Flavivirga eckloniae: one gene and its partner. The protein of the gene in region 2 interacts with the protein of the main gene of each other region in a pairwise test. Links are inferred from orthologs where the notes say so. Each region holds a gene or a part of one and is shown on either strand. Other genes may lie near its edges. The genes, in order: C1H87_RS13095 and secA.

Evidence for each region.
Region 1: the proteins of secA (region 2) and C1H87_RS13095 interact in binary tests that used the Escherichia coli proteins (3 or more experiments, as listed by UniProt). The link is inferred for Flavivirga eckloniae from one-to-one orthologs.

What each region holds. Positions count from the first base shown.
Region 1 is NZ_CP025791.1:3,153,034-3,167,667, reverse strand. Bases 4,036-7,035 are described here. They hold C1H87_RS13095 (acyl-CoA thioesterase), read left to right. Parts: upstream 4,036-5,313; coding sequence 5,314-5,757; downstream 5,758-7,035. Other genes in these bases: C1H87_RS13085 (methyltransferase), read left to right, coding at 6,910-7,035; C1H87_RS13090 (beta-ketoacyl synthase N-terminal-like domain-containing protein), read left to right, coding at 5,750-6,907; C1H87_RS13100 (ABC transporter permease), read left to right, coding at 4,056-5,324; C1H87_RS13105 (ABC transporter ATP-binding protein), read left to right, coding at 4,036-4,063. Outside these bases: C1H87_RS13130 (beta-ketoacyl-ACP synthase III), read left to right, coding at 1-1,024; C1H87_RS13125 (hypothetical protein), read left to right, coding at 1,026-1,457; C1H87_RS13120 (ABC transporter permease), read left to right, coding at 1,517-1,912; C1H87_RS13115 (hypothetical protein), read left to right, coding at 1,917-2,324; C1H87_RS13110 (BtrH N-terminal domain-containing protein), read left to right, coding at 2,314-3,309; more of C1H87_RS13105, read left to right, coding at 3,320-4,035; more of C1H87_RS13085, read left to right, coding at 7,036-7,971; C1H87_RS13080 (3-oxoacyl-ACP synthase), read left to right, coding at 7,979-8,596; C1H87_RS13075 (phosphopantetheine-binding protein), read left to right, coding at 8,598-8,855; C1H87_RS13070 (beta-ketoacyl-[acyl-carrier-protein] synthase family protein), read left to right, coding at 9,058-10,260; C1H87_RS13065 (beta-ketoacyl synthase N-terminal-like domain-containing protein), read left to right, coding at 10,257-11,321; C1H87_RS13060 (polysaccharide deacetylase family protein), read left to right, coding at 11,357-12,082; C1H87_RS13055 (LolA family protein), read left to right, coding at 12,075-12,692; C1H87_RS13050 (hypothetical protein), read left to right, coding at 12,673-13,278; C1H87_RS13045 (outer membrane beta-barrel protein), read left to right, coding at 13,280-13,861; C1H87_RS13040 (porin family protein), read left to right, coding at 13,927-14,523; C1H87_RS13035 (hotdog family protein), read left to right, coding at 14,530-14,634.
Region 2 is NZ_CP025791.1:1,323,071-1,338,596, forward strand. What follows is about bases 4,679-8,570. They hold secA (preprotein translocase subunit SecA), read left to right. Parts: upstream 4,679-5,016; coding sequence 5,017-8,370; downstream 8,371-8,570. Other genes in these bases: C1H87_RS05455 (DUF2795 domain-containing protein), read left to right, coding at 4,679-4,837. Outside these bases: C1H87_RS05435 (polysaccharide biosynthesis/export family protein), read right to left, coding at 1-730; C1H87_RS05440 (ABC-F family ATP-binding cassette domain-containing protein), read left to right, coding at 834-2,693; C1H87_RS05445 (O-methyltransferase), read left to right, coding at 2,860-3,630; C1H87_RS05450 (cob(I)yrinic acid a,c-diamide adenosyltransferase), read left to right, coding at 3,895-4,470; more of C1H87_RS05455, read left to right, coding at 4,616-4,678; C1H87_RS05465 (ammonium transporter), read left to right, coding at 8,630-9,883; C1H87_RS05470 (P-II family nitrogen regulator), read left to right, coding at 9,917-10,258; C1H87_RS05475 (DinB family protein), read left to right, coding at 10,470-11,006; C1H87_RS05480 (YybH family protein), read left to right, coding at 11,035-11,478; C1H87_RS05485 (glycoside hydrolase family 88 protein), read right to left, coding at 11,491-12,666; C1H87_RS05490 (alpha-L-fucosidase), read right to left, coding at 12,734-14,278; C1H87_RS05495 (peptidoglycan DD-metalloendopeptidase family protein), read right to left, coding at 14,387-15,082; C1H87_RS23715 (T9SS type A sorting domain-containing protein), read left to right, coding at 15,273-15,404; C1H87_RS05500 (T9SS type A sorting domain-containing protein), read left to right, coding at 15,459-15,526. UniProt on the Escherichia coli protein: Required for protein export, interacts with the SecYEG preprotein conducting channel.

The DNA of each region.
Region 1 (14,634 bases), 1.8 Mb from region 2 along the record:
AAGAGTAGTATTAAGAAATAATGGAATAAAACAGCGTTATTACGCCATTAATAGTCAAGGAAAAATTACCCATAGCAATGCAGAATTAACTCAAGAAGCTATTGCAAAGTTATTTGACGATTCGTTTACTGAAAACAGTATGGAATTATTATGCTGCGGAACCTCTTCTCCCGATCAATTATTGCCCTCTCATGCAGCCATGGTTCATGGTTTATTAGCAAATAAAAATATGGAGATAAACTCAGCCGCAGGTATTTGCTGTGCAGGCATGAGTTCCTTAAAGTTTGGCTTTTTATCTGTAAAATCAGGAAATTCAAACAATGCAGTTTGTACAGGATCAGAAAGATCTTCTACACGAATACAGGCAAATATGTTTAATGAAGAGGCTGTGTCGCTTTCATCTTTAGAAGAGCAGCCTATAGTAGCATTTAAAAAAGAGTTTTTACGTTGGATGCTGTCAGATGGAGCAGGCGCCATGTTGTTAGAAAACAAAAAAAATGAAACAGGCATCTCTTTAAAAATAGATTGGATGGAAGCCTATTCGTATGCGCATGAATTGGAAACCTGTATGTATTCTGGCGGAGAAAAACTTGACGATGGGTCTATTAAGCCTTGGACAGAATACAACTCTAAACAATGGTTAGAAGAATCTATCTTTTCTGTTAAACAAGATGTTAAAATTTTAGAAAAGCATATTATCGATAAAGGTGTCGAAAGCTTAGAGCTAGTCTTAAAAAAACATGATAAAGACTCTGCGGATATCGACTATTTTCTACCTCATTTATCCTCTAACTTTTTTGCTGAAAAATTAAAAAATAAAATTAAAGAAAGAGGATTGCAAATTCCCGAAAGTAGTTGGTTTACTAATTTAGATAGAGTAGGCAATGTTGGATCTGCTTCTATCTACCTAATGCTTGAAGAACTCATGTATTCTGGAAGGTTGAAAAAAGGAGACAAAATAATGTTATCAGTGCCAGAAAGCGGAAGATTCTCTTATGCTTATGCACATCTAACTGTTCATTAAAATGGCTTTACTAGAAAAACCAATTACAAATATAGAACACTTAATTCCACAAAAAGCTCCTTTTGTAATGGTAGATAGTTTGTTAGGTTTTTCCGATACAAATGTAATATCCTCATTAAGAGTTTTAGAAACCAATATTTTTTTTGAAAATAAAGTACTATCGGAATCCGGATTAGTAGAAAATATGGCACAGACAGTGGCACTCCATACGGGGTATGATTATTTTTTAAAAGGATCTCCGGCACCAACAGGCTATATAGGTTCTATTAAAAAAATAGAAATCTCTATGTTGCCTCAATTAAATGAAACCATAAAAACAGAAGCTCATATTTTACATGAATTTATGGGAGTAACTTTGGTTGAAATAACTGTACTTAGTTCCAAAAATGAAACAATTGCTTCTGGTATAATGAAAACTGTTATTGCAAGTTAATGATTGATCTTGATAAAATAGATGTCTCTAATTTTTTACCGCATCGTCCTCCATTTTTGATGATAGACAAGGTTCTAACTCTTGATGATGAACATGTTTCTACATCATTTAAAATTAAAAAAGACTGTCTTTTAGTTGAAGATGATTATTTTAACGAAGTAGGATTAATAGAGAATGCAGCACAAACTTGCTCATCAATAGTTGGCAAAAGTTTTTTTAATGATGATGATATTGAAGGAGAAGGTGCTAATCTAATTGGTTTTATTAGTGCCGTGAAAAAAGTAACGTTGTTTTCCTGTCCTAAGGTTGATAGTACCATAATCTCCAGTGCAAAACTAACATCAAGATATGACACCGATAGCTACAGCATATGTTCTTTAGAATGCAATATTCACGAAGGAACATCCAAATTATTATCTTGTGAGATGAATTTGGTTATCAAAGATTTGAAATAGTTTTATGAAAAAGAGTGATGTCCCCCAAGATAAAAGTAGTTTAGAAGCAGGCAAACACAAAGAGCTTTGTTATGCTGTTGATGATAAAGGGGAATACACTACAGCTAAAAGTAGCGGTTGGCAGCCTAAAACAATTGCCTTAGACAACGCCATACAAGAAATTAATGAGCGTATTGCAAAAGCAAAAGCCAGAGTACTAAATAAAGAAACTAGCCCTATTGAATATTATATGGAACTCCATAAAATGGATATTGGTATTCTAGCAAGTTATGTAGGCCTGTTTAAATGGCAGGTAAAAAGACACTTTAAATTGAAAAAATTCAATAAATTATCTGAAAAAACACTAGCAAAATATGCCGATGTGTTCGAAGTTTCTATTAATCAATTAAAGGATATTGATTATGGAAATTAATTTTACACATCACCAAACCGCGCACTGCGAAAATGGCGTTGTTTCAAATTTAATGAAGTATAATGGCTTTGATGTAAGTGAACCCATGGTGTTTGGCATAGGTTCTGGTTTAATGTTCTGTTATATTCCTTTTCTAAAAGTAAATCATGCCCCGGCAATATCATATAGAACAATGCCCGGTCAAATTTTTAAAAGATTTGCAAAACGTACTGGGATAAAAATTAAAAAGGAAAAATTTAAAACCCCACAACAAGCTGAAGCGAGACTAATTGAAAATTTAGAAAAAAACAATCCCGTAGGACTTCAAGTTGGCGTTTATAATTTAGTATACTTTCCAGACGAATATCGTTTTCATTTTAATGCACATAATTTAATTGTGTATGGTAAACAAAATGACAGCTATTTGATTAGCGACCCTGTTATGGAAACGGTTACAACGTTAACCAGTAAAGAATTAGATAAAGTTCGCTTTGCTAAAGGTGCTTTTGCTCCAAAAGGCCACATGTACTATCCTATAGGTTTTCCAGAAAAACTAAATATTGAAAGCGCCATTATTAAAGGAATAAAAAACACGTGTAGAGATATGCTGGCTCCAGTACCTGTTATTGGTGTTAAAGGCATTAAGTATACAGCAAAACTAATACGCAAATGGCCTAAGAAAAAAGGTGTTAAAGTTGCTAATCATTATTTAGGGCAAATTGTTAGAATGCAAGAAGAGATTGGAACCGGTGGTGGTGGATTTAGATATATTTATGCAGCCTTTTTACAAGAATCCAGTAAAATATTAAATAACAATAAATTGGCAGAATTATCCAAAGAAATGACGGTTATAGGTGATTTATGGAGAGATTTTGCTTTAGATGCATCTCGTATTTATAAAAGCAGAAGTGCGAAAGATGATGCTTATAATCATGTGGCATCACAATTAGAAGTCATTGCAGATAAGGAAGAAGCCTTCTTTAAAAAATTAAAAAAGGCCATATAAGGAATTATACATGATTGAAATTAAGCAACTATCTAAAAAATATAAAGGAGCAGATACATTTTCTGTATCTAATTTAGATTTGTGCATTTCAGAAAAAGATATTTTTGGACTGTTAGGCCCAAACGGAGCAGGAAAAACAACGTTAATTTCGCTGTTATGCTCATTAATTAAACCAACTTCCGGTTCATTTGTTATAGATGGGCTTACCTATAAAAAAAATAAGAACCAATTAAAACAGTTAATAGGTATAGTCCCTCAAGAATATGCTTTGTATCCAACTTTAACCGCTTTTGAAAACCTAGCGTATTTTGGAAGCATGTACGGATTAAAAGGCAACGATTTAAAATTAAAAATAAAAGACGCATTAAAAACTCTAGGACTTTCACAATTTTCAAATAAAAAAATAAACACGTTTTCTGGAGGGATGAAACGTCGAATCAATTTAATAGCTAGTATTCTGCACGACCCAAAAGTCCTGTTTTTAGACGAACCTACTGTTGGAGTCGATGTGCAATCTAAAAATGTTATTATAAATTATTTAAAAGCTCTTAACGAAAAAGGAACTACAATAATCTATACATCACATCACTTAAACGAAGCAGAAGCCTTTTGTACTAAAGTTGCTATAATAGACCACGGAAAAATAATAACACAAGGAGACCCAAAAAACTTAATTAAAGAGCAAAAAAATGCTAAAAATCTTGAAGATGTATTTTTAGCTTTAACCGGACACGCTTTAAGAGATCATGCATAAATTACTGGCATCTGCATATAAAGAGTTTAGATTGCTCACCAGAGATATTGGTGGAATAGCCATATTATTTATCATGCCTTTAGTGTTAATAGTAACTATTACCATAATTCAAGACAGTACATTTAAAACTGTAAGTGAAACCAAAATCCCTATACTTTTAGTGGATAACGATAAGGGATCTGTGTCACAAACCATTGTTAAAGGTCTGGAAGGCTCGAATGTTTTTGAGGTTATTAAAATTGCTATTGAAGAAGATGCCAAGAATCTGGTTTTTAAAGGCAAAAATCAATTGGCTATTGTAATTCCTGAAGATTTATCTTCAGATCTTGAAAAAAAAATCAACCAAAATGTTGAAGGCATTTTGAATAAATTTGGTTTAGAAGATGAAGGTGAAGATAAACCAAAAGAAATTTTCAAGGCAAAAGAAGTCAAGTTATATTTTGATCCGGCAACGCAGTTCTCTTTTAAAAGCTCAGTAAAAAATGAAGTAGATAAAATGATTTCTAAAATTGAAACGCAATCCATCTACAATGCATTTCAAGAGCAATTAACAGATGATCCTTCGGAAATCATTTTTGAAACAGAGAGTTTTATAAGTTTTAAAGAAATATTGCCAAAAAAGGATGATGAAAATATCATCCCAAACTCGGTTCAGCATAATGTTCCAGCTTGGACACTTTTTGCTATATTTTTTATTATTGTACCCTTATCCATTAATATTGTAAAAGAAAAAAGTCAAGGTACTTTTGTACGCCTAAGAACAAATCCAGTATCATATTTAACCGTTCTTGGAGGAAAAACAGCGATCTATTTAATCGTTTGTTTGATTCAGTTTGTATTAATGTTACTTATTGGAATTTATTTATTTCCAGCTATAGGGTTACCAAAATTAAATGTTTCAGACAAATTACCCCTTTTATTTTTAGTGGCCATATTTGCAGGTTTAGCTGCCATAGGACTGGGCTTACTTTTAGGCACGATAGCCAAAACCCAAGAACAATCTGCTCCATTTGGAGCAACCTTTGTAGTTATTTTAGCAGCTTTGGGAGGTGTTTGGGTTCCCGTATTTATTATGCCCGAATTTATGCAAACCTTATCTAATATTTCGCCAATGAATTGGGGGTTAAATGCTTTTTACGATGTTTTTTTGAGAAATTCTAGCTTAATGGATATCATTCCGGAAATAACATTACTATTTTTGTTTTTTATCGTCACAACCGCAATCGCCATAGTTTACAATGAAAAGAAAAATGCAGTCTAAAAATAATAAAGAAATTAGCTTTATTAGCCAGGTAAGAGTTCGGTTTGTAGAAACTGACCCACTAGGAATTGTTTGGCATGGCAATTATATACAATACTTTGAAGATGGTAGAGAGGCTTTTGGCAGACATCATGGCATATCATATTTAAATCAAAAAGACTTTGGCTATGCTACGCCAATTGTAAAATCAAGTAGCGAACACAAATTACCTTTGCGTTATGGGGATGTTGCTACAATAAAAACAATATATGTAGACAGTCGTGCTGCGAAAATGATTTTTAGATATGAAATTTTTAATCAAGAAAATCAGCTCGTTTGTACGGGAGAAACCGTTCAGGTTTTTGTAGACCATACGGGGCAAGGAGAATTATCTTTAACAATTCCAGATTTTTTCATGGAATGGAAACAAAAAGTAGGCCTTTTAGATGACTGATGTTTACTTATCACATAATAATATAGTCTCTTCTCTCGGATTTGATAGTGAAACTGTTATAAATAATATTCATAATCAAGTATCCGGTTTACAACTAATTGACGACAAAAACCTATTACCTCAACCTTTTTGGTCATCAATAATAAACACAAAAGCATTAAGTGAACGTTTTAAACCCTTAGAAGGCAAAGGCGATTTCACGCGCTTAGAACAGATGATGATAACATCGTTAAACCATGTTATTCAAGCGTCTAAAATTCCTTTAACAAAAAATGTTGGTTTAATTATTTCAACTACAAAAGGTAATATTGATGTTTTAGAAAAAAACAACGAATTTCCTGAAGAACGTGCTTATTTAAGTGTTTTAGGTAAAAAAATAAAGGACTTCTTTAAATTTGAAAACGAGGCTGTTGTTATTTCTAACGCCTGTGTTTCAGGAATTTTAGCCGTTGCAGTTGCAAAACGTTATATCCAACAAGGCGTTTATGACCATGTATTTATTGTGAGCGGAGATCTTGTTACAGAGTTTATTTTATCGGGATTCAACTCTTTTCAGGCACTAAGCGATGCGCCTTGCAAACCCTATTGTAAAAATCGCTCTGGGATTAATATTGGCGAAGTTGCTGCAAGTATTTTGGTTACCAATAATAAAACAAATCTGGTAAAAGAAGCCGTTGCTGTTTTAGGAGAAGGTTCTTGTAATGATGCCAATCATATTTCCGGACCCTCCCGAACCGGAGAAGGCTTGTTTAGAAGTGTAACATCGGCGCTCAAAGAAGCGAATATATCGTCTGAAAGTATCGATTATATTTCTGCCCATGGAACAGCGACACCCTATAATGATGAAATGGAAGCTATTGCGTTCAACAGATTAGGCCTGCAAAATGTCCCTACAAATAGTTTAAAAGGTTATTTCGGGCATACTCTGGGAGCTTCCGGTTTATTAGAAACTATTGTTGGAATGCATTCACTTTATAATAACACCTTATATGTTTCTTTAGGTTTTGAGACATTAGGTGTTACACAACCAATAAATATCATAACTCAAATCACCCCAAAAAAAATGAACTTTTTTCTTAAAACAGCGTCAGGTTTTGGTGGTAGTAATACAGCAGTAATATTTGAAAAAGTAAAAAAAGATAAAAAATAATTATGGAAAATACTACGTTAAGAGCTATTGACGCTATTCAAGAAGCACAAAAAATTGCTTTTGCTCCTTTTGTGTTTCAAGCTACAGTTTCACTAAGAAAGTTAGGTGTTCTTAGCTTGATTTTTAATAAAAGGAAAAAAGGAGGCATTGCAATAGATGCCATCTCAAATGAATTATCTGTTAGTGCATATGGGATAGGTGTTTTATTAGAAATAGCCGAAAGTTCTGGCATTGTTAGTAAAGACGATTCAGGTAATTATCAATTAACCACTACGGGTTATTTTTTAAATTATCATGAGACTGTAAACGTTAATATAAACTTTACAAACGATGTATGTTATAAAGGGTTATTCCATTTAAATGAGTCTATAAAAACCGGAAAGCCAGAAGGTTTAAAAGAGCTTGGCAGTTGGAACACGGTTTATGAAGGCTTATCTCAATTAACGCCAGAAATTCAAAAATCTTGGTTTGAATTTGATCATCACTATTCTGATGCGATTTTTAATGATGCTTTAAAATTAGCCTTTAGAAATAACCCAAAAACCATATTCGATATTGGTGCCAATACAGGGAAATTTGCAATAAGCTGTTGTCAACATAATCAAGATGTATCCGTAAAAATAATTGATTTACCTGGGCAAATAAATATAGCTCTCGGCAATATTAAAAAAGAAGGCTTTGATAAAAGGGTTTCCAGTTATGAAATAGATTGGTTAAAAGACAACCCTCAAATTCCAAATGGAGCAGATACGATATGGATGTGCCAATTCTTAGATTGTTTCTCTGAAGAAGAAATTCTTAAGGTATTAACGACTTGTGTTAAGTCCATGGACGATAATACCGAATTAATGATTATGGAGACGTTTACAGATAGACAGAAATTCGATAATGCCAAATTTATCTTAGAAGCAACCTCCCTTTATTTCACCGTATTGGCAAATGGGAACAGTAAAATGTATTCGGCTGAAGTATTTCTTAAGTTAATTGATAAAGCTGGACTTAAGCTTGAAGAAGATATTAGTGTTGGAGAATATCATACCTTATTGGTTTGTAAAAAAAAGTAACTGACTAATGAATTCCAATTACCATATAAGCTCTTTTTGCAAAATCAAAAACAATGAGGTATCCTTAAATGGTTCTGTTATTTATAATAATGAAAACAATAACTTTTCGGCGTTTATAAAAGCTGCATATAAATCTCTTGAAACAAATTATGCAAAGTTTTTTAAAATGGATGCTTTAAGCAAATTAGCATTTTTAGCTGCCGATGTATTACTAAAAAACGAACATTTAAACCCAGAAGAAGAAAATAATATCGCCATTGTATTCTCTAACAAAGCATCAAGTATAGATACCGATAGAAAGCATCAACAGTCCATTCAAAATAAAGAAGATTACTATCCAAGCCCTGCTGTTTTTGTATACACATTGCCAAATATTTGTATTGGAGAAATTAGTATTAAATACAAGTTATTTTCTGAAAATAGTTTTTTTATCTTTGACGCGTTTAATGCACAACATTTATTGGACAACACCAATAGCTTATTATCAACAGATAAAACAAAAAAAGTGCTTTGCGGTTGGGTTGAGTTAGATGGAGATGATTATGAAGCATTTTTATATTTGGTAACGAATAAAGGATCAATAATACATAATAAACAAAATATAGTAAAATTATATAATACATAACATGGAGACTTTAAAACAAGAGCTAAAAAAGAATATTGTAGAGCAATTAAACCTTGAAGATATAACAGTAGAAGATATTAATGACAATGATATATTATTTGGAGATGGTTTAGGGCTAGACTCCATTGATGCATTGGAATTAATTGTTATGTTAGATAAGAACTACGGAATTAAGTTAACCGACCCAAAACAAGGTCGCGCTATTTTTGAGTCTATTGAGGTCATGGCTAAATATATTTTTGAGAATAGAACAAAATAAATCGTTCATCATTATTGCGTGTATCAGAATCTTTCAACTAGATTTTATTAAAAATTTCGCAAAAACATAACCACAAATTCACAAACGGTTGTACTAAAATAGCCATCGATTGGTGTTGAATCTCTAAATAATATCAGTTTCAAAATTAAATTGGTATAAGTTTAATAAATTAAGATTCCTAATTTCACAGGAATAATAAAATATGAGTAAAGGCATAGCTATTACAGGTATGGGAATTATTTCTGCTATTGGAAACAATGTAGACGAGAATTACAGGTCGCTTGTAGAAGGCAAAACTGGAATTACAAGAATTTCAAAAATACAAACCATCCATAAGGAAAACATTATGGTTGGCGAAATTGCTTTTACGAATAAAGAATTAGAACAACAACTTGGTTTATCACCAAACAACAACTATTCTCGTACGGCACTACTGGGTGTAATAGCAGCAAAGCAAGCTATTGAAAACGCAGGCATTTCCAATATAAACGCTTATAAAACAGGATTAATATCTGCAACAAGTGTTGGGGGAATGGATAAGACCGAAGCTAATTATTACGATTATTTAGAAGATAAATCAACTCAAAAATATATAGAAGGGCATCATGCAGGAGATTCTACTCAAAAAATTGCAGAACAATTAGGCATAGAACAAAGTTTAGTAACAACTATAAGTACAGCGTGTTCTTCGGCTGCAAATTCTATTATGCTTGGAGCCAGACTAATAAAATCTGGACAATTAGATAGAGTTATTGTTGGAGGGTCTGACTGCTTATCAAAATTCACCATTAATGGTTTTAAAACTTTAATGATTTTGTCGGATACTTATAATACTCCATTTGACGAAAACAGAAAAGGATTAAACCTAGGAGAAGCTGCTGCCTTTTTAGTCTTAGAATCCGATAAAGTAGTCCAAGCCGAAAACAAAACGGTTTTAGCTTATGTAAAAGGCTATGGCAATGCCAATGATGCGTATCATCAAACTGCATCATCCGAAAACGGGGATGGCGCAACACTAGCCATGGAAAAAGCATTAAAGGTTGCTAAATTAGCTTCAAAAGACATCGATTATATTAATGCACATGGTACTGCAACTGGAAATAATGATTTATCCGAAGGGCGGGCCATTTTAAGAATATTTGGTAACGATGTTCCTGCTTTTAGTTCAACAAAAGCATATACAGGACATACGTTAGCTGCTGCTGGAGCTATTGAAGCTGTGTATTCCGTCTTGGCACTTCAGAATAATGTAATCTATCCCAATTTGAATTTTAAAACCAAGATGAAAGAATTTAATATGATTCCGCAATTAGAACTTAAAGAAAAAGAATTGCATACGGTATTATCAAATTCATTAGGGTTTGGAGGTAATTGTTCAACCGTTATTTTTTCAAAAAAACAATGAAACCCGTTTATATAAATAGTGTTGGCTCTATTTCATCTCAAAAAACATATGATAATTCATGGTTTTTAGATGATATTATTTCTTATGAAGATAATATCATTTTGGCCGTAGATCCAAACTATAAAGACTATATTCCTCCAGCAAGTGCTCGTAGAATGGCAAAAGGCGTTAAAATGGGAGTAGTAGCCTCTAAAATAGCTCTAAATGAGGCTAATTTACAAACTGTAGATGCCATCATTACAGGAACGGGAATGGGATGTCTAAACGACTCCAAGAAGTTTTTAAGCGCTATTATAGATAATGGTGAACAGTTTTTAACACCAACATCTTTTATACAATCCACACACAATACCGTTGGAGGCCAAATAGCTCTTGGTCTGCAATGTAAAGGCTATAATTTTACTTATGTACAAGCGAGCATTTCTTTTGAGTCTGCAGTATTGGATGGAAAATTAATGCTGGAAAACGATGAGGCCAGTACTATTTTAGTTGGAGGTGTTGATGAAATTGAAGAATATACATGCACGTTGCATAAACTTATCAATCATATAAAAGAAGAAAAAACAAGTTCTACAGATTTGTTGCAATCTAAAACAGAAGGAGCTGTTTTTGGGGAAGGTGCGAATTTCTTTGTGCTGTCTAATCTTAAGCAAGATTCTAGTTATGCTCAAATTGTAGCAATAAGTACATACAACACACTGGGAAATTCAAATGTTACTGATGTTGCTAAAGCATTCTTAAAAGAGAATAATATTGATATTGAAACTATTGATATTCTGGTTTTAGGAAACAATGGAGATGTTACTTACGACAGTTTTTATGATGAATTAAGTTCTGGGACTTTTAATAACACGCAACAAGTTTATTATAAACATTTGTGTGGTGAATTTAATACAGCATCATCATTTGGTGTATGGTTGGCCTCAAAAATATTGAAAACCCAAAAGCTTCCGGAAACGGTAAAACTTAACGATATTCCAACCTCAAATTATAAAACTATTTTACTTTACAATCAATATAGAGGAGAAAGCCATAGTTTCACCTTATTACGTAGATGCTAAATTTCAAGTCGGTAAATATCATAACAATCATAGTCTTGCTTGTTTTAATATTTACAGGTAATTTTTTTAAATGGTATGTATTTGCATTAGTAATTGTTTGGTTTTTAGTCACCATTGCTGGTTCTTTTTTTATAAAATGGAATTATCATCTTAAATCACTTCATTGTAATAAAACCATTAAAGGAAATAAAATAGCTATTACTTTTGATGACGGCCCGCACCCAGAATTCACACCTAAAGTTTTAGAGCTTTTAAAAAAATACGATGCTAAAGCGACCTTTTTTTGTATTGGCAAGCATATTGAAACCTATCCAAATATATTCAGCGAGATTATAAAGCAGGGACATACTGTTGGCAATCACACCTATACCCATGCTAACAATTTTGGTTTTTTTAAAACTAAAAATGTTATTAGAGAATTACAAAAAACGAATGACATTGTAAAAAATATCATGGGTTTAACCATGCAATTATACAGACCGGCTTTTGGCGTTACCAACCCAAGAATAAAAAGAGCCATAAAAGAAACCCAATTGCAGTCTATAGGCTGGAATGTGCGCTCTTTAGACACCACTTCAAGAACCCCCGATAAGATATTTAAGCGCGTTACAAAAAACCTTTCAAAAGGCGATATTATTTTGCTTCACGATACAAGTTTAAAAACAATTACTGTATTGGAACGGTTATTGTTATTTTTACAAAAACAAAATATAGAATCTGTTACCATAGATTCTCTATTTAACATAAAAGCATATGCGTAATATTATTTATATATTATTTTTTATGGGCGCCGTACTGCATGCACAAACCAAAATGAGTACAGCCGAATCAGCCACTTTAAAAGCTAAGGTAAAAACACAGGCAACTACAATAAAGACCCTATTAAGCGACTTTACCCAATATAAACATTTGGACTTTTTATCTAACGATATTAAGTCTTCGGGTAAGCTGTCATTTAAATCTCCCGACTTGGTAAAATGGGAATATACAACACCTTTTAAATATGCTGTTCTATTTAAAAACGAAACACTTTTTATTAATGATGAAGGTAAAAAAAGCAATATAGATATTGGTTCAAACAAAATGTTTAAACAACTAAATACCCTAATTATAAATAGTGTAAAAGGGGATTTGTTTGATGAAAACGAATTTGATATTACATATTTTAAAGATGGTGCCAATAGTAAAGTTTACTTTAGTCCAAAAGACAAAAAGTTTTCGAAATACATAAAAGCTTTTCAGATACTATTTAATGAGATGGGAGATGTTGTAGAATTGAAAATGATAGAACCATCAGAAGATTATACGAAAATTGTTTTTAGTAATCGAGCAGTAAACACAAACTTATCCGATGCGATATTTAATCAGTAGTTTCTGTTTGCTTTTTATAGCATGTGGTTCGTATTCTAAAAAGCGTAATTTTCAAATACAGACAACATCAAATAAAACAATTCATAATCCATACTTTTCAAATGAAAAAAAAGATTATGTTTATAAAGCAAATATTACAGTTCGCGATAATAATTTTGGCGGTATTCTTATAGTGAAAAAACTAGGAGAAGCCCACCATCGCATAGTATTTACAACAGAAATGGGGAATAAAATTTTCGATTTCTCTTTTTTGAATGATACTTTTAAAGTTAATTTCATTATTGAAACTATTGATAAGGCTATTTTAATCAACATTTTAAAAAAGGACTTTAAAGCGCTTGTTCAAGAGAAAATACCGGTTATTAAATCGTATTCATCGCAAGACACTTTAGTTTATGAAACTGCTTTAGGGAACAAAAAGCATTTTTATTTTAAAACAAAACAGTTAGATAAAATTGCACGTGTTAAAAACGGGAAAGAAAAAGTCACTTTTTTATTTTTAGAAATTAATGATAATATTGCAAATCAAATTAAAATTTCGCACTCAAATATTAAACTGAAAATTAATTTAAAATCAATTAATTAAGATGAAAAAACCTATTTTAACATTGGCATTGATAGTACTAAGTACTGTTGCCTTTTCTCAAATAAAAATTAAACCAGGCGTTAGGGCTGGTGCTAATTTTTCGAATTTAACCAACTCTAATTTAGATGATAAAACCGACCTTTATATTGGAGCGTTTGCCGAAATTAAATTTGTAAGCTTTTATGCATTACAACCAGAACTAAATTATTCAAGACAAGGAGGTAAGTCCAGGATTTCCGGATTAAATGATTTAGAGATCCAGTATTTAAGTGCTGCTATAGCAAACAAATTTTATCCTATTAAAGCAATTGGTTTACATGCCATTGTTGGGCCTGCCATAAACATTAAAGTAGGCGATAATTATAATAATTTTAATGACGATTTAGAAGGGTTTGATTTTTTATTTTTTGGTGGTTTGGGTTATGATTTCCCTTTTGGTTTAGGTATTGAAACTAGATATAATATAGGAATAGTTGATATTTTTGGAAATAATGTTAACGACAATGGCGGAAATAGTAATATTGATGATTTATTCTTAAACAAAATTTTTCAAATAGGCGCCACTTATAAGTTCGATTTTTAATGAGTAAATTACTAGTCATTTAAAAATATTAAGTTTACCGACCTTGAATCAATAAATAAAAAACCATGAAAAATATTTTAGTCATTTTAGTCGCATTTGGAATTTTTACAAGTTCCTATTCGCAAACAAAAAAATCATTCGGAATACGTGGTGGTATTAACCTGTCTAAACTTTCTAATGCCAACTTAGACCAAAAAACAAGTGGGTATTTTAGTGTTTTTGGGCATTTTAGATTTTCAGATTTATATGCGTTACAACCAGAAATAGGATATTCCAATCAGGGTGGACGCGCTAGAAATACTTCCAATATTGACGACATTGAAATACACTATATTTCAATCTCAGCAATCAATAAATTCTTTGTTAAAGATTCCGGGTTTCATTTTTTAATCGGCCCTGGATTTGATTTTGACGTGGATGATACTGTCATTGGGATTTCAAATAGAGAAGAAGGAAACGATATTACCTTTATAGATATTAATATTAATCTTGGTATTGGCTTAGAGTTTAAAAACGGATTAGGTTTTGAAGCCCGTTACAAGCAAGGGTTGATAGATGTTTTTTCAGGCACTTGGCACGATTTTGAATCGGACCTTTATCAAGATGAGATCCAATTTAATAGCGTATTTCAATTGGGCCTATTTTATAAATTCAATTTTTAAACAAATATGTTATTAGAAGGCTTATATAAAGTAAATAATTTAGAGGTTGTTGATAATTCCATAACAGCGAATATTTTTATTAATAAAGATCATATTATTTTTAAAGGACAT
Region 2 (15,526 bases):
TATTTTGTAGGGCATTGGTTCCTGTTCCCCAAGATTTCTGTTTTATAGGCTTTACATAAATCATATCATTCGGCTGAATGTAATAATATGGCGAATTCATAACAGCAACATCAGTTAAATCTAAATGAAATATCTTTTGCCCTTGAGGAAATTGCCTAATAATCAAAACATCTTTTTTATCACCTGTATCCAAAATATCACCCGAATTAGCCAAGGCTTCAAAAACATTAACACGTTCCTTAAACAAAATGCTAGTGCCTTTATTCCCTACTTCTCCAGTGGCTGTATATTGCAACCCTGTAAGCTTTACAGTTACAAAAATGTCATTAGCCGCCTTGTACTCGGTTTCTAACAATTTTTTCTCAACAATCTGTTTAATTTCGTCTGTAGTAAATCCTAATACATTTATATTTCCTAATTTTGGAAGGCGAATATTTCCATGCAAATCAACCGTAAAACCATCAAAATAGGCACGTTCCTGACTATCCGCATTTAAATTTCCCTCTCCTATTGGGTTAAAAATTGAAACCGTTTCTTGCTTGGCCGCTTTAATACGAATATTTAGAATATCATTTATTTGTACACGATAAGGTTTTTGCTTTTCAACAATAACCTGGGTAGAATCTGTTGCTTTACTTTTATTTTGAAAATAAACAGTATCTTTATATGGAACACAGGATACTAACACTGCACCTATAACCATTATAGTGACAAAAAAGCATTTCTTCATAAAGGTGATTTGATTTATCACAAATATAAGTTTTCGTCCTGAACAACAAAACTTATGATCTATTTTTTAGTTTTTTATCCGTTATTTGCAAGAAAAATATCTCTTGAATTATTTAACAGTTGAAAACATATCAAAATCCTACGGAGAGCTAACACTTTTTGAAGACATTTCCTTTAGCGTACATAAAGATCAGAAAATTGCTTTTGTTGCAAAAAACGGAACTGGCAAAACCTCCATCTTAAATATTATTTCGGGTGATGATGAATCCGATTCTGGCTCTGTAGTCTATAGAAAAGGTATTGCCGTATCGTTTCTATCTCAAGACCCTAAATTTGATGATAAGCTAACTATTGAAGAAACCATTTTTGCGAGCGACAACCCTATTTTAAAGGTTATTGCCAATTACGAAAAAGCACTCTTAAACCCAGATGACACTGATGCATACCAAACTGCTTTCGAACAGATGGAACAACATCAGGCATGGGATTTTGAAACACTATACAAACAAATCCTTTTTAAACTAAAACTGGATAATTTAAGCCAAAAAGTAAGCACACTTTCTGGTGGACAAAAAAAACGACTATCGCTTGCCAATGCCTTAATAAATAAACCCGATTTGTTAATACTAGACGAGCCTACAAACCATTTGGATCTGGAAATGATTGAGTGGCTGGAAGCTTTTTTTGCCAAGGAAAACATTACACTGTTTATGGTAACACACGATCGCTATTTTTTAGAACGTGTTTGCAACGAAATTATAGAATTAGACGAAGGCAAGCTATACAGTTATAAAGGTAATTATTCCTATTACCTAGAAAAACGAGAAGCAAGAATAGAACGTGAATCTGTTGAATTAGGCAAAGCAAAACAACTGTTTAAAAAAGAATTGTCCTGGATGCGCCGACAGCCAAAAGCCAGAACAACCAAATCGAAATCTCGAATCGACGATTTTAAAGATATAAAGCATCGTGCCCACCAACGTAGAAACGATCATGAAGTTCAACTTGAATTAAACATGGAACGTCTCGGCAGTAAAATTTTAGAATTTCATAAAGTATCAAAAGCATTTAAAGACAAGACCATACTTGACAAGTTCGAATACACGTTCCAAAAAGGAGAACGTGCCGGTATAATAGGTAAAAATGGTACAGGAAAAACGACCTTTCTAAATATATTAACCCAAACAGCACAGCCAGATTCCGGTAAAGTAGTAAAGGGAGATACGGTAAAGTTCGGATACTACACCCAAAATGGAATTACTATAAAACCCGAACAAAAAGTTATAGACGTTATTAGAGAGTTCGGAGACTATATTCCACTAAAAAAGGGCAGACAAATTAGCGCACAGCAACTTTTAGAACGTTTTTTATTCAGTAGAAAAAAGCAATACGATTTTGTTGAAAAATTAAGCGGAGGTGAACGCAAACGCCTGTATTTATGTACTGTTTTAATTCAGAATCCAAACTTCTTGATTCTTGATGAGCCTACTAACGATTTAGATATCGTAACACTTAATGTACTCGAAAGTTTTCTTCTGGATTTTCCCGGTTGTGTTATTGTCGTATCTCACGACCGTTATTTTATGGATAAGGTTGTAGACCACCTTTTTGTATTTAAAGGCGAAGGCGTTATAGAGGATTTCCCAGGAAATTATACAGACTATAGAGTTTACGAAGATAGTCAGCCTGTCGTTTCAAATGTACAGGAAGATAAAAAGGATAAAAATGCCTGGAAGAAAAACGAGTCCAAACTATCATATAACGAAGAAAAAGAGCTTAAAAACATTGAAAGTAAATTAAAATCGTTGGCATTCGATAAGAAAGAACTAGAACATAAATTCAATAATCCAGATCTTACACAAGATGACATAAATAAGTTATCTGATGAATTACAAAAAATTATAGATACTATTGAAGCTAAAGAAGAACGTTGGTTTGAGTTGTCTGCTAAACTTGAAGATTGATTTAGTTATTTCACAGATAATCAAAGAGTTAACACTGAGACACACTAAGGTTTAGTTTATCCTCGCTAAAACGCCAAGACATGAAACGTCACTGAATACCGAACACTGAACACTGAATACTGAATACTGAATACTGCAAACCAAACACTGAACACTGAACACTAAAATGTATCAAATCATTCAATACATAAAATTTTTAGTAAGGTCTACCAATCAACACGGTGTGCACTCTCCCTTTGTGTATAATTTGGTTACCAAATGCTTTTATGATAAAACGAATTACGATGCATACAAACAGGTTTCAAACTATAAGAAAGCGCTTTTAAATAATAAGACCTGTATTAAAGTAACCGATTTAGGAGCAGGTTCGCAAGTGATGAAGCAAAAAGAACGCCGTATTTCATCAATGGCTAAAAATGCAGGATCAACTATAAAAAGAGCAAAATTCATTTATCGATTGGTAAACTATTTTAAACCTGATACTGTTTTAGAATTAGGCACATCGCTAGGAATTGCAACACACGCCATGAGTTTAGCAAACCAAGCAACTAAAATTACTACCATTGAGGGTTGCCCTAATATTTCGGAATTTTCAAAAGCAAATTTCAAAAAACATCACCTGAATAATATCGATCTAAAAACTGGTAATTTTAAAAACGTTTTAAATCAATCAACTACCAATAATTACGATCTTATATTTTTTGATGGCAACCATCAAAAAGAAGCTACGTTAGCATATTTCGAAACACTTTTACAAACAACTCATAACGATTCGGTGTTTATTTTTGATGACATCTATTGGTCTAAAGACATGACCGAAGCCTGGGAAACGATAAAACAACACCCTAAGGTTACCGTAACCATCGATACTTTTTTCTGGGGATTTGCATTTTTCAGGAAAGAACAAGCTAAAGAGCACTTTACAATTAGAATATGATTAGGAGTGCTCAGTTTGCAGTGCGCAGTTGACAACATAAGAACTATTGAAATACTAACTCCTTTTTATCTTTATGCCTTTCCTAGAAAAACGATAACAGTTACAATCTCAATATTCAATTTCAACATCTATGATGCGCGTAGGTGCATACTAATAAAAAAACACCTCATACACACTCCATTCGCTTACAACTCAAAAAACATTTTTAAAATTCATTATAAAAAAACTTTTAACTTTTGACTTTTAACTTTTAACTTGCGTAGCATGAAAATCTATACCAAAACAGGAGATAAAGGTACCACAGCGTTGTTTGGGGGCACACGCGTACCAAAACATCATATTCGTATTGAAAGTTACGGAACTGTTGACGAATTGAACTCGCATTTAGGTTTAATTCGCGATCAGGACATCCACCAACAATACAAAGACTTATTAATCCATATACAAGACCGGCTTTTTACAGTAGGAGCTATTTTAGCAACCGATCCGGAAAAAGCTATTTTAAAAAGCGGTAAAGAACGTTTAAATATTCCCAAAATTTCTACCGAGAATATTGAACGCCTAGAAAAAGAAATGGATGCTATGAATACCGAACTTCCGCCAATGACACATTTCGTTCTTCCTGGCGGACATCAAACTGTGTCATTCTGTCACATAGCACGCTGCGTATGTCGCAGAGCAGAGCGTTTAGCCACCTCACTTAATGATATTGAGCCTGTTGAGCCTAACACGTTAATGTATTTAAACCGTCTTTCTGACTATCTTTTTGTATTGGCACGAAAGTTGTCATTCGATTTACAAGCAAATGAAATTAAGTGGATTCCAGAAAAAGAATCTTGAAATAGTAACAAAGCAACGATAATTTCAAATGTTTAAAATTGCAATAAAAGATACGTTCTTAAAATTAACGATTAAATAATTCATTTTTTTCTTGCCTGTTTAAACTAAAAAATTATTTTTGCAAAAAAATAAACACAAATAGAAAATGTATTGGACATTAGAATTAGCATCTTATTTAAGTGATGCACCTTGGCCAGCAACAAAAGACGAGTTAATAGATTACGCTATTAGAACGGGAGCGCCGTTAGAAGTTGTTGAAAATTTACAGTCAATCGAAGATGAAGGAGATTCATATGATTCAATTGAAGAAATTTGGTCAGATTATCCTACCGATGAGGATTATCTCTGGAACGAAGATGAATATTAGTAAAAAGCATAAAGAATAGTTAAAAAGTCTCGATCTGAGACTTTTTTTTTGTCTTAATCTTTACATAACATCGTAACAAAATGTATCTTTGAGACGCTTTATAAAAGCCATATAAGTTAAACATAACAAAAGTTACTACTCATAGAATTATTTCTGAGTAAAAATTAAAATATATAAACATGAGTTTTTTAAATTCTGTACTTAAAGTATTTGTTGGAGACAAATCCAAACAAGACGTAAAGGCCATCTACCCTATTGTAGATAAAGTTAAAACCTTTGAAGCTGCCCTTGAATCTCTATCGCATGACGAATTACGTGGTAAAACCGTTGAATTTAAAGATAAAATTGCAGAAGCCAATAAAAGCATAGACGATAAAATAGCAGCTCTTGTAGAAGAAGCAGAGAATACCGAGGATATAGACAGACGAGAGGATATTTATCAAGATATTGATAAACTAAAAGATGATGCTTACGATGCTACCGAGGTTGTTTTAAATGATATACTACCTGAGGCTTTCGCTGTAATTAAAGAAACAGCAAAACGTTTTGTAAACAATACAAATATTACAGTAACAGCAAATACTTTCGATAGAGAATTATCTGGAACAAAAGAATATGTCGTTTTAGATAACGACAAAGCGCTTTGGGCAAATTCATGGGATGCCGCCGGAAAAGCAGTTGTCTGGGATATGGTTCATTACGATGTACAGCTTATTGGTGGTATAGCCATGCACCAAGGTAAAATTGCAGAAATGCAAACAGGTGAAGGAAAAACTCTGGTAGCGACCCTTCCCGTATACCTAAATGCACTCGCTGGAAAAGGAGTTCACTTAGTTACAGTAAACGATTACTTAGCAAAACGTGATAGCGCATGGATGGCTCCTATTTTCGAATTCCATGGTTTAAGCGTTGATTGTATCGACTACCACCAACCAAATTCCGATGCTCGTAAAAAAGCTTATAATGCAGATATCACTTACGGAACAAATAACGAATTTGGATTCGATTATCTACGTGATAATATGGCAAATTCGCCCGACGATTTAGTACAACGTCCACATAATTACGCTATTGTAGATGAGGTCGATTCGGTTTTAGTAGACGATGCCCGTACACCATTAATCATTTCCGGACCAATTCCACAAGGAGAACGTCATGAATTTACAGAATTAAAACCTAAAGTAGATGATATCGTAAGCATCCAGCGTAAATATTTAACAGGGGTGTTAGCAGAAGCCAAGAAGTTAATTAAAGCTGGCGACACAAAAGAAGGTGGTTTTCAATTACTTCGCGTATACCGTGGTATTCCTAAAAACAAAGCACTTATTAAGTTTTTAAGTGAAGAAGGTGTAAAAATGCTGCTTCAAAAAACGGAAAACTTCTACATGCAAGACAACAACCGTGAAATGCCAAAGGTTGATGCCGAATTGTACTATGTTATTGAAGAAAAGAACAATCAAATAGAATTAACCGATAAGGGAATTGAATATCTCTCAGGAAAAGACAACCCAGACTTTTTCATCTTACCAGAAATAGGATTGGAAATTGCGAAAATTGAAAACCAAAAACTTTCCCCAGAAGAAGAAGCAAATTTAAAAGAAGAGTTATTTAAAGACTTTGGAGTAAAATCGGAACGTATACATACACTTAATCAGCTTTTAAAAGCTTATGCTTTATTCGAAAAAGACACGCAGTATGTGGTTATGGACAATAAAGTAATGATTGTTGATGAGCAAACAGGTCGTATTATGGATGGTCGTCGTTATAGCGACGGATTACACCAAGCGATTGAAGCTAAGGAAAATGTAAAAATTGAAGATGCCACCCAAACTTTCGCTACAGTAACACTTCAAAATTACTTTAGAATGTACCGTAAACTATCTGGTATGACGGGTACAGCAGTAACAGAAGCCGGTGAGTTCTGGGAAATCTACAAATTGGATGTTGTAGAAATTCCAACTAACAGGCCAATTGCAAGAGACGATAGAGAAGATTTAGTTTATAAAACAAAACGTGAAAAATATAATGCTGTAATTGATGAAGTGACGCAAATGGCGCAAGCTGGTCGCCCGGTTTTAATCGGTACCACATCGGTTGAAATTAGTGAGCTACTAGGAAAAATGCTTAGCATTAGAAAAATATCGCACAACGTATTAAACGCAAAACAACATAAAAAAGAGGCCGACATTGTAGCAGAAGCAGGTAATGCAGGTCAGGTAACCATTGCAACCAATATGGCAGGTCGTGGTACCGACATTAAATTAAGCGACGAAGTAAAAGCTGCAGGTGGTTTGGCCATTGTAGGTACCGAACGTCATGATTCTCGTCGTGTAGACAGACAGTTACGTGGTCGTGCTGGTCGTCAGGGAGATCCAGGTAGCTCGCAATTCTACGTATCTCTAGAAGATAATTTAATGCGTTTATTTGGTAGTGAGCGTATTGCGAAAATGATGGACCGTATGGGGTTAAAAGAAGGTGAAGTAATTCAACACTCCATGATTTCAAAATCTATTGAGCGTGCTCAGAAAAAAGTTGAAGAAAACAACTTTGGAGTTCGTAAGCGTTTATTAGAATATGACGATGTAATGAATGCGCAACGTGAGGTTGTTTATAAACGTCGTCATCATGCTTTATTTGGAGAACGTCTTCGTGTAGATTTAGCCAATATGATTTACGATACCTCCGAAGGTGTTGCAGAAAGCAATAAAGGCGCTAACGATTATAAAAATTTCGAATTTGAATTGATTCGTTATTTTTCACTAGGCTCACCAATTACCGAAGAAGAATTCGGAAAACTATCTGTACAAGAAATAGCATCTAAAGTGTATAAGGCTGCTTTCGATCATTACAGAGAAAAAATGACTCGTAATGCCGAAATCGCATTCCCTGTAATTAAGAATGTATATGAAACACAAGGCGATAAATTTAAACGTATCGTTGTACCATTTACAGATGGAGTTAAAAGTTTAAATGTTGTTACCGATCTTGAAAAAGCATACGAAACAAACGGAAAACAATTAATTACCGATTTTGAAAAGAACATCACACTCGCTATTATTGACGATGCATGGAAAACGCATTTACGTAAAATGGACGAGTTAAAACAATCGGTACAATTAGCTGTGCATGAGCAAAAAGATCCATTACTTATATACAAATTCGAGGCTTTCGAACTGTTTAAAGGTATGATCGATCAGGTTAACAAAGATGTTATTTCGTTCCTATTCAAAGGAGAATTACCACAAGAAACACAAAATACCATTCAAGAAGCACGTGCTCGTAAGCGAGAAAAATTGAAAACTCAAAAAGACGAAATTCCTAATCTGGATGAACGTTCTGCTCAAAACAGGGCTGCTGGTAACACACAACGTCAGCAAGAAGTTATAGAAACCGTTGTTCGAGACAAACCAAAAATTGGTCGTAACGATCGTGTTACCATTAAACATGTTATGAATGGTGAAAACAAAACACTTAAATACAAACAAGCCGAGCCATTAATCGCCAAAGGTGAATGGGTATTGGTTGACGAATAACCTTTACCTAATTTTAAAATTAGCATCATAAATCCGTCGTTTTTAATGACGGATTTTTTTATGCAATAATTTCAATAAAAACCAATTTATACAATAAAAAATATGACGTTTTAATCAAATGATTGAATGCCTTTCAAAAAGCAATTTGTTTTATCATATTCCAAATTAATTAACACCTTAATTTACTATCTTCCATTTTTTTGTTGAAAAAAAAGCGAAATAAATATTAAATATTTTAAAGTTAAATAACAAGTAACCAATGGAAGAAGTAACAACAATTGCTCTTGAGCAAACAGAAATTATTAATGCAATTGATACAGTTTGGGTGGCTATCTGCGCTGCTATAATCTTTTTGATGGAAGGAGGCTTTGCACTGTTAGAAGCAGGTTTTGTAAGAGCGAAAAACACCATGAGTATTATTGCCAAAGTAATTATAGACATCACCTTTGGAGGTATCGCCTTTTATTTAGTTGGTTTTGGTATTGCTTATGGTAACTCAAACGGATGGTTTGCTTTCGATACAGGTATAACAAATAATGATTTAGGGTTAAGCCTTACAGTATCAAATAAATTGTTTTGGTTTATACAATTAGGGTTTGCTATTGCTGCCATATCTATTGTTTCTGGAGCAGTTGCAGAACGTATGAAAGTTTGGAGTTACGCTTTATTTGTATTTATCTTTTGTGCTATTATGTATCCTTTAGTAGCCAATTGGGTATGGAACCCAGATGGCTGGTTAGCAGTAAGAGGATTTAATGATTTTGCCGGATCATCTGCTGTGCACGCTATGGGTGGTTTTGCAGCTTTAGCCGCAGCTATAGTATTGGGGCCTCGTATTGGTAAATATCAAAAAAACGGTGAGCTTAATCCTATTCCAGGACACAATTTACCATTAGCAGCCGTAGGAGGTTTTATTTTATGGTTCGGATGGTTTGGGTTTAATCCAGGATCTACATTATCTGCTGTCGGAAATTGGGAATTAATAGGCACTGTAGTAACGAATACATTCTTAGCATCAGCTGCTGGTGGTATTTCTACCATGGTTTACACCTATTTTAAATACGGACAAATAGATATAACTATGACAATTAATGGTGTATTGGCAGGACTTGTTGCCATTACTGCCGGATGTAATGTTGTAGATTCCAGCTCTGCTGTTATTATCGGTTTAATTGCTGGTGTTTTGGTTGACGTTGCTGTTATATTCTTTGATAAAATTAAAATTGACGATCCTGTGGGGGCTATTGCTGTACATGGTATTAATGGATTATTCGGTACCATAGCCGTAGGATTATTTGCCTCTGAAAAAGGACTTTTCTTTGGTGGTGGAAGCGATTTACTTATTACACAAGCATTAGGCGTATTAGTTATTGGTTCGTTTTCTTTTTTAATTACTTTTATAATAATGACAATTATGAAGAAAACCATCGGTGTTCGAGTATCTCGTAGAGAAGAAACTGCTGGTATAGATGCCGTATCATTTGGTGTAGAAGCTTACACTACATTCGAATAATCAAACATAAATAAAAACATTAAACATATTCTTATGAAAAAAATAGAAGCCATAATAAGACCCTCAAAATTAAAAGCTGTACAAAAAGGGTTAAAAGAAGCAGATATTCCTTGTCTTACAGTAATTCCTGTAAAAGGATCTGGGCTACAAAAAAGTTACTCAGAACGCTATAGAGGTACAGAACAGTCTATGATTTTGCAAACCCGTATTATGATTATGTGTATAGTAAGTAACTCTAATTTAGAAAAATGTATTGATACTATATTAGACAACGCTTCAGAAGGTCAAGTTGGTGATGGTAAAATCTTTATTTACGATGTAGAAGATGCTATAAGAATAAGAACCAGAACCAGAGGCAAAGAAGCGATTATATAAATACAATTTTAGATCAATCTCATAAAAACCTGACATAAAAATGTCAGTTTTTTTTTATAAATTAATTTGATTTAGCAAAAAAACTAATTAACTTAGTTAAATAACAAGTCATTACAATCAATTACTAACCCCGACTTATTTCTTCCGATAATTTATAGAAGAAAAACTGCATTTGCAGGGTATTGTTACTAATTGAAAATGTTACATTAAAATGGAACAGACAAAATGGCTTGATCGAAAATTTAGATTCCCATTCGAACAAAATATATTTCCATCCATATTAGAAAGGCTCGAAGGTACCTCCATCAGGCTCAATTATAAAGTAAGCCAAATAGCAAAAGAACATTTAACCCTAAAGTTTGAGGGAAAATGGTCTATTCAAGAAAACATTGGTCACCTAATCGATCTTGAACCACTCTGGCTTGGTAGGCTTGAAGATATTTTGAATGATGCAGAGATTATGAGAAGGACTGCAGATTTGGAAAATCATAAAACTGATTTAGCAAGTTATAACGAAAAGAAAATTAAAAAACTTTTAACAGACTTTTTAAGCCTTAGGCAAAAGACCCTATATAGTCTCATTAAACTTAATGAAACTGAAATATACAAACATGCACTGCATCCGAGATTAAGAATTCCTATGCGGGTAATGGATTTATTTCTTTTTGTAGCAGAACACGACGATCATCACATGGCAAGAATTAGTCAATTAAACAAACTGATAATAGCTAAGCCTAAACTATACTAAAGTATATTCTAAAAAAACACATTAAATCATGAAAAAATATTCAAACTATATTATAATTATATACCTACTATTTTTTGCATGCAAAGACTTTAATGATAAAAAAATGGACGCATGGAAATCGGAAGTTTTTCAAGCAGAAAAGGCCTTTAACGACATGGCTCAAAAAGAGGGACTCGCCAAGGCTTTCGAATTCTATGCTGCCAATGATGGTGTTATAAAACGAAATAGAAAAGTTATTGAAGGGAAAAGAGCTATTAAAAAATGGTACGAAAACGACTTTAGACCAAATGAATCCCTAATCTGGTCTCCAACTTTTGTTGATGTAAGTAAATCTGGGGACATGGCTTACACTTACGGAGATTTCATATTAACCTATCCAGATTCGTTAGGAAACAGAAAAGAAAGCACTGGGGTTTTCCATACGGTTTGGAAAAGACAAGAAGACGGTAGCTGGAAATTTGTATGGGATTAGTATGTATCTTATTTACTCTAAACTCTTCAATCGAAGTAAAGCTTCAACATAGTAATAATCTGCATAATTTAAAGGCACATCCACTTCTGCATTATGCGGAATACTCCCTACACTATGCATCAATGCAAAATTGTTATTTTCTCCAAATTTAGCACTGTAGGCCTCAGACCCTAAAGCCTTAATAGATTTATTAATAAAAGACATATAAGATTCTCCTGTATAACAACCTAATTCAATTAAAGCAGATGTAGCAATGGCAGCTGCCGAAACATCCCTTTTTTCATTAGGAATGTCTGGCGCGTTATAATCCCAATAAGGAATACCATCTTCTGGCATAGAATTTATTATGTAATTTGCTATTTTTTGTGCCTGCTCTAAATATTTTTCATCCTTAGTATACCTGTAACAGACTGTATAACCATATAAACCCCATGCCTGTCCACGTGCCCAAGAGCTATCATCTGAAAAACCTTGAGCCGTATTTCTATTTCTTACCTCGCCTGTTTCTGGGTCGTAATCGATAACATGGTAAGAACTGTAATTATCTCTAAAATGATACTTCATGGTTGTATCGGCATGAATAATGGCTATGTCTTTATATTTCGTATCGCCCGTTAACTCTGTTAATTCAAACAAGAGTTCTAAATTCATCATATTATCAATAATTACAGGAAACCTCCAACGGTGATTCGGTCCTACATCCCAACTTTGAATACAACCTACCTTTTCATTAAACCGTGTAATTAAAGAATTACCAGAAGCAATCAAAACCTCTTTAAATGTTTTATTTTTCGTTAATCGATAACCATTTCCAAAAGAACAGTTAAAAATAAATCCAAGATCATGGTTGCTGGTAATCGTTTTATGGCTTTCTATTAATTTTTGAAATTGCTCTGCTCCATTTTTCCACTTTTCATCTTTTGTAACTTCATACAAATACCAACAAGTCCCAGGAAAAAAGCCTTCAGTCCAATCAAACTTTAAAGGTGCCCAATAAATACTTCCGTCTTTGTTGGTTGTTCTAGGAATTCTATTTTCTTCTACTGCTTTGTCTAATAATAAAGATAACTGTTTTTCTACAGCTTCTAATTGTATATCAATAGCCGATTTTTTTTCTGTGTTAGCTTCTTTGTTCTTACAAGAGAGCAATAGAAATGGTATGATTAAAACTAATTTTATAATTTTCATGAAGGTTTTATTTAACTAGAAGCGATTACAAACTAAAGTCCTTATTAAACAAGCTAACATAATTCATTTACTCCAATTCCATTTTAAATATAGTTGCAATTTCATTCATATCCGTATCAGGAATGGTCAATAATAACTCATTCTCTGTTTGTTCGAATTTAACAGGCGTATTAGTTCCTAAAACGGTAATATTTTTAATAGGGCTTGGTGTTGGATAACGGTGTAAACCAAAACTTTTCAGATCTAACACTCTTCCTTTTTCAGGAGCTCCCAAGAAAAACATATAAAGCGCTTTTTTGTCTTTAGACATTGTAAAACGTACATCATCAGCTGAATACTGTACTGTTGCCGATTGTCCTCCAAAATGACCAGCTCCTGCTTTAGAAGTTCCAAAACCGTACTTAATAAATGGACGTGTATTGTAAACAGCCTCGCCATATTTAGACATCCAACCTCCTATTTCTAAAAGAACATCTCGTTGTTCTTTAGGAATTATTCCTTCTTTTGTAGGGGAAACATTTAGTAAAACAGTACCATTTTTACTCCAAACATCAATCATATTACGCAATACCAGTGCTGCATCTTTATACTTTAAATTATCTGTATAAGACCATGATCCTCGACTTATAGTAACGTCGGTCATCCAAGGAGATTCAGATAAATCTCTTTTCCCTCCTTGCTCAATATCTAGCATAGCCATATTATGAGGTAAATCATATTGCTTTATAACGATCGCTACATCCTGATTTTTCTTTTTTGCTTCATTTAAATAATACGCTGCGAATTCTTTTCTATACTGCTCCGGAATAGCATTTAACCAAGAGTCAAACCATATTATATCTGGTGAGTATTGATCTATAACTTCTTTTAATTGTGCATACCAATATGTATTAAACGCTTTTGCAGACATATTACCATACAATTTTGAAATCACGGTATCTGTAGATGATGTTGCAAAATCGGGGTGATAAGCAAAATGACTATCGTATGCCCTCCACTTTTCTGGATTATCTGCATTTCTTTGCAAATTACGTGCGTGATGAAAAGTTGTTATTAATTTCATCCCATTGGCTTTTATCTCTTTAGCAAGTAAACCGGTAATGTCCTTTTTAGGTCCTTTAGCCACTGTATTCCATGGATTCACTTTACTATCCCACATAGCAAAACCATCGTGATGTTGTGCAACAGGCCCAGAAAACTTAGCTCCAGATGCTTTAAATAATTTCGCCCAATCTTTCGCATCAAATTTCTCGGCTTTAAACATAGGAACGAAATCATGATAATTGAAATCTTTACCATATTTTTCTCTATGCCATTTTGCTACATCTGGTCCATGATGATGTCCTTCTCTATACATATAAAAAGGATACCATTCGCTATGGTGCGCAGGTACCGTATATACTCCCCAATGAAAATAAATTCCCAATTTGGCATCTTGTAACCATTCCGGAACAGCTTGATGTTTTGCTAATGATTCCCAAGTAGGATCATATTTTGAAGTGTTTTCTAAATTTTCAGAGATTACCGCAGTATCCTTTTTTTGGGTACATGCGATCAATAAAACTAAAGAGGCAATGGTTGTAATAAAACGACCCGATTTGATAATAAACATTACGTTATACTGTTTTATATGAATAAATGAAATTGCAATTTAAACATATAGAATTTGCTGCTAAGGCACTCTTAGTTCTTTTAGAGGTGATAAATTATTCTTTTTTCATCAAAATCCTTCATACTTCAGCAAAGTATTAGGACCTGGACAATTTCCAGTATAGAAATTTAAATCCTTTTTACTACAAACACCGGGATAATCGCCCTCATAATTTTGCAAATCTCTTATAATTTGAAAATGTAAATGTGGCGGATAATCACCATTTACATTACTATCTCCTAAAGTAGCTATTGGTTCTCCTTGTTTAAAAACCTGATTAACTTTTAAATCTTTAATTGATGCCAAACTTAAATGGCCATAAAGCGTATAAAACGTAATCTTGTTTATTGTATGTTTTAAAATAATGGTCGGGCCATAATCGCCATAGTTGGTATTATTTTTAAAACTGTGTACCTCAGCATTAAGAGGTGTATAAATTGGTGTGTTGGCTGGACACCACAAATCGATTCCTATATGAATATTACGTCCATCATTAGCCTGTTTGTTAAAATGCAAACTGCGCTTGTATATATTTCTAACCTCTAAATACCCGCCATATGCCACAGAGGCATTATGTTTTTTAATGTGATTATTAATATATGTATCCAATTTTGATGATGACGATACATCGATACTATGTAGTGCTTTATTAGATTCTGATAAGTCTAAAAGCACGTATTTGGATTTTGGAATAGATGCATCCAATACTTGAAGCGGTTCTTTACTAATAGAAGAAAGAAAATCTGAAAAATTATTTGAAGCCATAAACTAAAGATGTCTTTTCAAAAGTAGAAAACATTTATTTTATAAATATTCTGCTTCTATAATTATTTACTCATACGGTTATCATTTTTCTTCAAATAATGTTTTAAATCCTGAAAAGGTATAAAATAAAAAGGTTTAAAATTGAGAGGGTTTTTAATTACTTATTCGTTTTGTCTAAAACCCCAACCCTATGACTATTAAATATTTCCCTAATTATTTAGCTACAAAAATAAGCCTCAGCCAACTGGCGAACGGGTATTACATCATAAAACTCTTAACCGAAAACGGAAAACATTTCACCCAAAAAGTGATTAAAAAGTAAACAGATTACAACAATGTATTATAGATAACGGAAAAGCACACTAAATATCATAAAATGAAAAAAGAAATAATTACAATCACTTTTCTACTACTTGGAATAGTAATTTTAGAAGCGCAATGCAA